One region of the Nonomuraea sp. NPDC050451 genome, then DNA from elsewhere that is predicted to be linked to it. Evidence: riboswitches for the same ligand, from Rfam matches in the RefSeq annotation. Region 1 holds a riboswitch; the other holds the start of a gene.
The links. Region 1 has a riboswitch for cyclic di-AMP ahead of ACIBI9_RS32710 (glycoside hydrolase family 25 protein). Riboswitches for the same ligand answer to the same signal wherever they lie in the genome.
Positions count from the first base shown of each region.

Region 2: linked by a shared signal. The riboswitch ahead of ACIBI9_RS02130 (C40 family peptidase) and the one ahead of ACIBI9_RS32710 (glycoside hydrolase family 25 protein) in region 1 are both predicted to bind cyclic di-AMP.

Region 1 covers NZ_JBITHZ010000012.1:154,894-159,036, forward strand. The annotation lists gene ACIBI9_RS32705 (DUF4142 domain-containing protein) at 1-602, opposite strand, end outside; gene ACIBI9_RS32710 (glycoside hydrolase family 25 protein) at 906-1,670, opposite strand; cyclic di-AMP (ydaO/yuaA leader) riboswitch at 1,683-1,826, opposite strand; gene ACIBI9_RS32715 (rhodanese-like domain-containing protein) at 2,668-4,059, opposite strand; gene ACIBI9_RS32720 (metal-sensitive transcriptional regulator) at 4,142-4,143, opposite strand, start outside.
Region 2 covers NZ_JBITHZ010000001.1:485,035-489,177, forward strand. The annotation lists gene ACIBI9_RS02120 (NYN domain-containing protein) at 1-225, shown strand, start outside; gene ACIBI9_RS02125 (NlpC/P60 family protein) at 367-1,341, shown strand; cyclic di-AMP (ydaO/yuaA leader) riboswitch at 1,735-1,898, shown strand; gene ACIBI9_RS02130 (C40 family peptidase) at 1,972-2,487, shown strand; gene ACIBI9_RS02135 (hypothetical protein) at 3,113-3,937, shown strand.

The DNA.
Region 1 (4,143 bases):
ACCGTCCCGATCAGGGTGAAGATCTGTCCGTGCGCCAGGCGTAGCCATTTGACGTACGTGGTGTCATAGGCGGATCCGGACCTGCCGGAAATATCGGCCATCCAGTCCTGTTGCTGATCTGTGGGCTTCACCGGCAGTTTGACCTTCAGCTTGGCGGCCAGGTCGCGAACTTGCCGGTCGAGCACGTGGTGCTGAGCCGCGATCTCCTTGCTGATCTGGCGGACGCGGGCGCTGTCGGCCCGCTGTATCGCGTCCTGCGCCATGGGCATCTCCCACAGGCTGGCGAGCCGGACCTTCTTGATGAGCTCCTGGTCGGCCTCCGACAGCGGTCCCCATTTGGTCTGCCGGGTGCCGGTCTCCGGCTCGTCCTCCACTGCTTGGACGGTGGGCGCGTCGGCCGGCTCGGTGTCGGTGGCGGTTGGCCCGGTGTCGGTGTCGGTGTCGGTGTCGGTGTCCGTGGCGGTGTCGATGACGGTCGGCTCGGTGTTGAGGCCGGCGGTGTCGGCGACGGGCGTCGGCGTGTAGCCGGCGCAGGCGGTCAGAGTGCAGAGGGCGGCAATGCCGCAACTGATGAGAGCGCGACGGCTGTCGAGGAGTCGCATACGCCGTCATCCCCTTCCGGTCCTTCGATGCGGCCTTCGTGAGTGGCGCCGGTCACTGAGGGATACGCGGAAGGGGTGCGGGAGTGTTCATGGCAGTGTGCAAGATTTGCATTGGGCAAGACTGCCGGCTGCTGCTCACGTCGACGACCGGCCGCCATGCCGCTGCCCGAGGCGGATGACGGCGAGTTCGCCGGCGCCATCGAGGCGTCTACCGCGTGCTCCTCCGGGCCAGGAGGAGCACGTTGTGCGAGAGTCGTTCACCCGGGAGGAGTTGATCGCAGTGACGGCTCTCGCCTTGCTTGCTCAGGCAGTGCGGCGGCCCAGGTCGCGCAACTGGTCGGCGGTCAGCGCGGAGACGTTCTGGTCGACAGGGGACTCGGAGTACTGGTGGATGGTCCAGGACTTCCAGTCGGCGGGCGGGGTGATCGCGCCCTTGGCCCTGCTGTAGTGGGCGACCCACAGCGGGTACTGGGCCAGGCCCTTGCCGTACTTGTTGGCGAAGTTCCAGCCGCTGTAGAACATCGGGGTGATTCCCGTCTTGGCCTTCACGTACGACAGCCACGTCTTGGCCCAGGCGTTGACCTCGGCGACGGATTTGCCGTCCGTGGTCTCCAGGTCGAGGACCAGCAGGTCGCCGGCCTCGGCGGGCTGCGAGTTCAACACGGACAGGAAGTGCTCGGCCTCCGCGACGGGATTGTTGCGGGGGTGGCCGTAGTGGTACGCCCCGCGCACGATCCCCTTCTTGCCCAGCTCGCGCCAGTGCCTGGCGAATGAGGCATCGCGGAAGTCCGTGCCCTCGGTGGCCTTGATGATGCCGAACTTGGCCGGACTGGCGTTCCAGTCGTACAGGGGCTCGTAATTGGAGATGTCCAGGCCGTAGATGAGAGATTCGGTCCCATGCCGAGGTGCTTCCACCGGGCCCTGCTCGGGCGAGGCGAAAGCCAGGCCGGCGATGGTGGTGGTTCCGGCGAGGATCGCGCCGGCGACGGCGAAGCTGAAGTACCTGGTGAGAAGATCGTGTTGATTCTTGAGGGTACGGGCGATTGTGGCAAGCCGAGGCTTGGGCATGACGGCATTGACTCCTTGCTTCCATACCGCCTACCGGGTTAGCTGACGGGTTCGGGCCTGGAAGTGCCCTACGGGCGCAGCGTGGGCTGGCGTCCGATTCACCCCGAGAAGATGGGTCCCCGGCTCCGCGAGGCGCGGATTCGGCGGCCGAACGCTGTCCCTGAAGAGCTTCTTCGGTCAGCGCACGGTCCGGTCAACGAAGCGGCAACGATGCGACGAAAGGTGGCCACATCTGTGCCGCGACTAGGCAAAAGATAGACATATGCCCATAGATAGTGCAAGTAGTGCAAATGGGATTCGCGGGTGTTGGCGACTGGGTGGCGCTGGAACGCCGTGCCTGTAGGGGTTCTGGGAGTGGGCAAAAAATCGGGGCCGTTGCTTCCGCGCCCTACGATCTCGGCACAGGTGGGGCAGACTATTCGTGCGTTGCCATTGTGACTAAATGTCGTTCTATGGGTAACCGTGACCTTCGACGTTCCCGGCCGACCAGCACCGCCGTGCCTGGCGCCTCGGGGAGGCCGCTCGTCGGGCACGATCAGCACACTGCCGACTGGCTCGAGCGCTTGACCGCACAGGCGCCTGCACGGCGGAGTGCTCGACCGTGCAGGCGCCTGCGCGACAGCTCGGCTGTACATGCGGCCCGGCGTGGCGGCCCGATTCGGCGGCAGGTGCGCCGGCAGGAGCGGCGGTCCGGTCGCGGTCGTGGCCGCGCCGTCGTGGGTGGCCGAGCCTACGGTCGATGGCCCGCGCCGGGGGACGGCGTGCGTGGCGTGACGCGCGTTCGCCGTCCGGGGTGGGTGGTGTGGCGCGAGTTCGCCGTCCGCGTCAAGCGGTTCGCTCGACGCGCTCACGTCCAGTAGGGCCGCAGCTCGTCGAGACGCTTGCGCGGCAGGCGGAAGAGGCACACCCCGGGGCGGTCTCGAACTCGCCCCGGGCGCGGACGGCGGCGCGTCGCCGGATCCCGGCAGGCGGCCCAGCGCCGCCGTGCCGAGGGTGGTCAAGAGGGGTCCTCGTCGGGAGTGGCGATGGACAGGCCGGCGTCGGCGGCCTGGGAGTAGGCGTCGTCGATGTGGACCACCTGGCGGCCGCTGCGGGCCAGCAGGCTCGCGGCCGCCGCGGCCCGGTAGCCGGTGCCGCAGTGCACCCCCACCGTTCCCTCCGGCACCTCGGCCAGGCGCCCCGGCAGCTCGGGCAGCGGGATGTGTACGGCGCCGGCCACGTGCCCGGCCCGCCATTCGTTGCCCATCCGCACGTCCAGGACGGGCGGGCCGCCGGCCGGTCCCTCCGCGCGAGCGGCGGCCAGGTCGGCGAAGCTCGCGGTGGCCAGCCCGGCGATCAGGCCCTGGTCGTGACCGGCCCACTGCTCGACGGTACCGGTCGCGGCTGCGGCCGGGCGGTCTATGCCGATGCGGGCCAGCTCGCGCTGGGCGGCGGCGACCTGCTCGGCCGACTCGCCGAGCAGCGTGAGGGGCGTGCCCCAAGGGGCCAGCCAGCCCAGCCAGGTCGCCATCGGCCCGTCCAGGCCGAAGCTGAGCGTGCCGGCCAGGTGCCGGTCCGCGAACGCCTTGCGTGAGCGCAGGTCCACCACCCATTCGCCCGCCCGCAGGCGGGCCAGCAGCTCCGCGCTGTCGGCCGGCCGTACCGGGGTCAGGTCGATCGGCTCCCCGCCGGCGGCGTTGCGCGCGCCCATATGGGCGTAATAGGCGGGGTAGGCGTCCAGGCCCTCCAGGATGTGGGCGACGAAGTCGTCGGCCTCCATCCGCAGCACCGCGTTGACGTCCTTCTCCCGGCCGATGGTCGAGGCGGACGCGCCGGACTGCGTGGCCGCGCAGAAGCTGCCGAACCCGTGCGTGGGCCAGAGCCGCGCGCCGTCGGGCAGCAGGCCGGACAGCCGCCGAGCGGAGGCGTGCTGGTGGCGGGCCAGAGTCCGGGCGTGCTCGGCGCCCAGCAGGTCGGTACGCCCCGTGCCGCCGAACAACAGTGATCCTCCCGTGAACACCCCTTCCGGCCCGCCCGGACCGGCCAGCACGTAGGACAGGTGGTGGAAGGTGTGTCCCGGCGTGCCCACCACGTCCAGCCACATCCGTTCGGAGGCGGCGATCCGATCGCCGTCGGCGACCGGCACGCGGTCGAAGCCGACCTCCTCGGCCCCGCCCACCAGGTACGCCGCCCCGCTCACCCGGGCCAGCGCCAGCCCGCCGGAGACGTAGTCGTTGTGCAGGTGGGTCTCCACCACGTGGGTGACGCGCACGCCCAGGCGGCCGGCCAGGGCGAGGACGCGGTCGATGTCGCGCTGCGGATCGATCACCACCGCGACGCGCCCGTCGTGGGCCAGGTAACTGCGGTCCCCCAGCGAAGAGGTCTCGATCACCTCGACCTGGATCGTCATGTCCTTGTCTCCTTCCGATAATCAAATACCCCAGGGGGTATCAAGAGAACACGCGGGTGCCCCCACCCGCCCGATCAAGCGGTC
Region 2 (4,143 bases), on a different contig from region 1:
CTGAACTCCCCGGTGCAGGTCGTGGCGCCGCGCGGGGTGCGGGTGCTGTTCAGCCAGCCGGGGGAGATCGCCGACGACCTGATCCGCCAGCTCGTCCGCGCCGAGCCGCCCGGCCGGGCCATGGCCGTGGTGTCGTCGGACCGCGAGGTGGCCGAGTCCGTCAGGCGGATGGGAGCCAGACCCGTTCCGTCTGGTTTGCTGCTGCGCAGGCTGGGCCGGGCCTAGAGTACGTGGACCCCTTACGGGCGGGTTTGCCGTGGTCCGCCAGGGATCGGCGTCGTATTACGAATTGAGCGGATTAGGTGAGACCTCACCCGCCACTTCTGTACTATTTCGCCCCAGATATGATCCCTGGGAGGCGACACAGTGAGGTTTGGCAGGGTGCCGGTGGCCGCGGGTCTCGCGTTCGGGCTGGTCCTGTCCCCTGTGGGAGCCGCCGTCGCTGATCCCAGGCCCACCCTCGGGCAGGCCAAGGCCAAGCTCGAGAAGCTCAACGACAAGGCCGACAAGGTCGTCGACCAGTTCAACACGGCCACCGAGCGCTACAAGGCCGCCAAGAGCGCCTACACCAAGCTGAACGACCGCTACAAGACCAAGCTGGCGACGGTCGCGGACCTGCGCGCCCAGGTGATCGGCATGGCCGTCGACAGCTACAAGCTCGGCACCGACGTGACCTCCTTGCCCGGCCTGGTGAGCTCGGACCACCCCGACGACTTCCTGATGAGCCTGGCGCTGGCGGGGCAGCTCTCGCGGGAGCGGGCGGAGAAGCTGGCCGCGTTCGACCGGGAGAACCGCGGGCTGAAGGTCGAGCGCGACAAGGCGGAAGAAGCGCTGGAGGCGGCCGACCGGGAACGGGACGGGGTCGAGAAGGAGCGCTCGGAGATCATGAAGCTGATCGCCGAGCAGAAGAAGCTCCTGAAGAAGCTGGGCGCCTACAACCCCGGCAACCCGAACAGCGTCGGCATCCAGTACACGGGCCCGGCCTCGGGCAACGCCGCCGCCGTCCTGCGCTTCGCGTTCGCCCAGGTGGGCAAGCCGTACGTGTTCGGCGGGACGGGCCCGGGCGGCTGGGACTGCTCCGGCCTGACCCAGGCGTCGTGGCGCGCCGCGGGCGTGTCGCTGCCGCGCACGACCTGGCAGCAGTGGGCCTGGGGCGCGAGTCGCAAGGTCTCACTGAACGCCCTCCAGCCGGGGGACCTGATCTTCAGCTCGAGCTTGGGTCACGTCAGTATCTACGCCGGCGACGGGAAAATCGTTCACGCGCCGCAGACGGGCGACGTGGTCAAGGTCGTCAAACTCTCGGCGTACGGCGGCCGCCTCGTGGGCGCCATCCGCCCGTAGCCTACGACGCTGGATCGTTGATCCCTGCGCCCGATCGGGGCGCCATGGGAACGATCCACGCGTACGACGCGCCGCCCGGAAGCCGCAACAAGTGTGACAAACGCGACATTTGGGGCCTGACAAACGGGCGCGAAAACAAATGTGAGCAGTGTCACATTTCGATAACGGAGCCTGGGGTTCCAGCAGGGATTTTCATCCTTACTGACTCCACTATCTGATCTTTACAGGCGGTGTCCCGCTTTGCCGATCCTTGACCCTTCGGCGTAGCTTCTGGCGACGTCGCGGTGAACAAGCCATGTCCTCCGCGAACCCGCACCGGTCTCTCCCGGTGTGAGACAGATAAAGATCCGCTGGTCAACCGCCCAAACGTCCCCATATCGACACATCGATCGGGCGGTCGGCCTGCCGAGTCCGTGCAGCCAGGAGGCACGGAGCCGGGGACCCATCGATCCCAGTTCCCAGGGATCAGGGGGTGAATCGGCGCGTAGACCGCGCCGTAGGGCGACTTCCAGGCCCGAATCCGTCAGCTAACCCGGTAGGCATTCGTGGAAGACACAAGGAGAAATCCTGTCTACCTCCCTGCATAACCCCCGTCTGTCCCGCATTGCCCTGAGTGGCGTAGCGCTCACGATGACCGTGACGGCCGGAGGTGCGATCCTCCATGCCCCAACGGCTCAGGCGGCCACGACCGGGTCCGCTTCGACGGCCAAGGCGGCCGCAACCGCCGGCACCTCGAAGACGACCTCGGCCGCGGCGCTGAGGGCGGCCAAGGTCGCCCGTCAGAAGGCGAAGGCCCGCAAGGCCGTCGCCGTGGCCAAGAACCAGATCGGTGACCCGTACCGGTACGGAGCCACAGGCCCTGGTTCGTTCGACTGCTCCGGCCTCGTCCAGTACGCCTGGAAGAAGGCCGGGGTGAAGCTCCCGCGCGTGGCGGCCAGCCAGTTCGCCCGCACCAGGAACAAGGTCTCGTGGCGGAACCTCCGGCCCGGCGACCTGATGTTCTTCAGGGGGCTCGGCCACGTGGGCATGTACGTCGGCAAGGGCAAGATGGTCCACTCGCCTCGGACAGGCGAACGGGTACGCATCGACAAGCTGAGTGGATGGCGTCGGGCGTCGTTCGTCGGCGCGGTCCGTCCCGGCATGTGAAGAAGCCCCGCCCGGCTCCTCCGGGCGGGGCTCTCCCATTTCTCAGTTTCATTTTTACGGCGGAGCACGGGCGGCACCACCCGCCGTACATGGCTGAGGACCTCCAGGAAGACGCCCGCTGACCCGCACACGACCCCCACCGCAACGGCACCCCTCAACACAGCCACCCGGGTTGCACGCCCACACCGCCCACCCCCCACGACCCCGACAGCCCAACGCCCCGCGTCCCACAGCGTCCACGGTTCACGGCCGAGGGACCCACGGCTCACGGCCCCACACCTACGGCCCCAGGGCCCACGACCCACGACGCACGGCCCCACGGCGCACGGCCCCACAGCCCCACGGCCCCACGGCCACGCGAGCCACGGCCTCGCGACGCATGGCTGACGGGTCATCGGCTTGCGGCTCGCGAGCGAGGCTCTCGACGGGCGGCTCGTGGCATGTGGTCCCCTGGGGCGCGATCCACGGCGGGCGGTGCGGGTGGATGGCGCTCAAGGGCGCACGGTTCCTCGCTCGCCGTCTCGCGCGGTGCTCCTCGGGTGCGCCGGAGGAGGTCGAATTCGGGCGCGGAGTGTGCCGGGCATGGGCTGGTGGGCGGCTACGATCGGGCATCGTGTCAGGGCAGGTGAGTCGGCGGGCTGCGATCGTCTCCGTCCTGCTCCTCGCCTTGGCCCCCGCCAGTGCCCCCACCCCCGATTCCCCCGTCCTTCCCGCCGAGGTCCGTGGCCTGTGGGGTGACGGTGAGGTCGTGGTCCGCGGGGCGCGGTCCGTGGTCGTCGGCCAGCACACCGCACCCGGCGAGCCCGGCGAGTCCAGTGAGCTCGGCGACATCGCGCGCAGGGCTGATCGGGCGGGGCAGCGGGTGTCGGCGGTGCTCGGAAGGTCAGTACGACCGCTCGTAGTCGTTCCCTCGTCCGCCTCCGAGGCGGCCAGGCTGGCCGGGGTGGGGCGGGTCGACGGGCTGGCGGCGGTGGCCGATCGCGGGCGCGTGATCATCGTCCCCGAGTTCTTCGCCAAGCTGAACTCCATCGGCAAGGACGTCGTGCTCGCCCACGAGCTCACCCACGTCGTGGCCGGCACCGACCGCCTGCCCCCATGGCTCTATGAGGGATTCGCCGACTACGTCGGCTATCGCGACTCCGGGCTCCCCGTGAGGACCGCGGCCGCCGAGCTCGCCGCCGAGGTGCGGGCCGGGAGGCTGCCGGGGGAATTGCCCGGACCTGCGGCTTTCGCGGCTGACGGGCGCGACCCCGTCCGGCTCGCGCGGGCGTACCAGGAGGCTTGGCTGGCGTGTCGCTTCCTCGCTGACCGGTTCGGTGAGAGGACGCTGGTGGGGCTCTACCGTGACGCCCGGGCGGGCGGCGTAGACCGAGCACTCGCCGCGCTCGGGCTCTCCGTGGCCACGCTGACGGCACGGTGGCGCGACTACGTGCGGGACCAGCTCGCGTGAGGGGGAGGCAGATGAGCGAACGGCGGGACGTGGACGACGCGTCGCAAGAGGCGTCGAAGGAGGGTGAGGAGGCCGGGGGTACGGCGGCGGGCCTGGGGGCCGATCCGCCGGGCATCGGGACGACGGAGCCGGAGGGAAGCTTCGTCCCGGCGAAGGAGGAAGCGGCGGCGGGGGCGCCGGTCCCGGTGGAGGCGAGTGAACCTGGC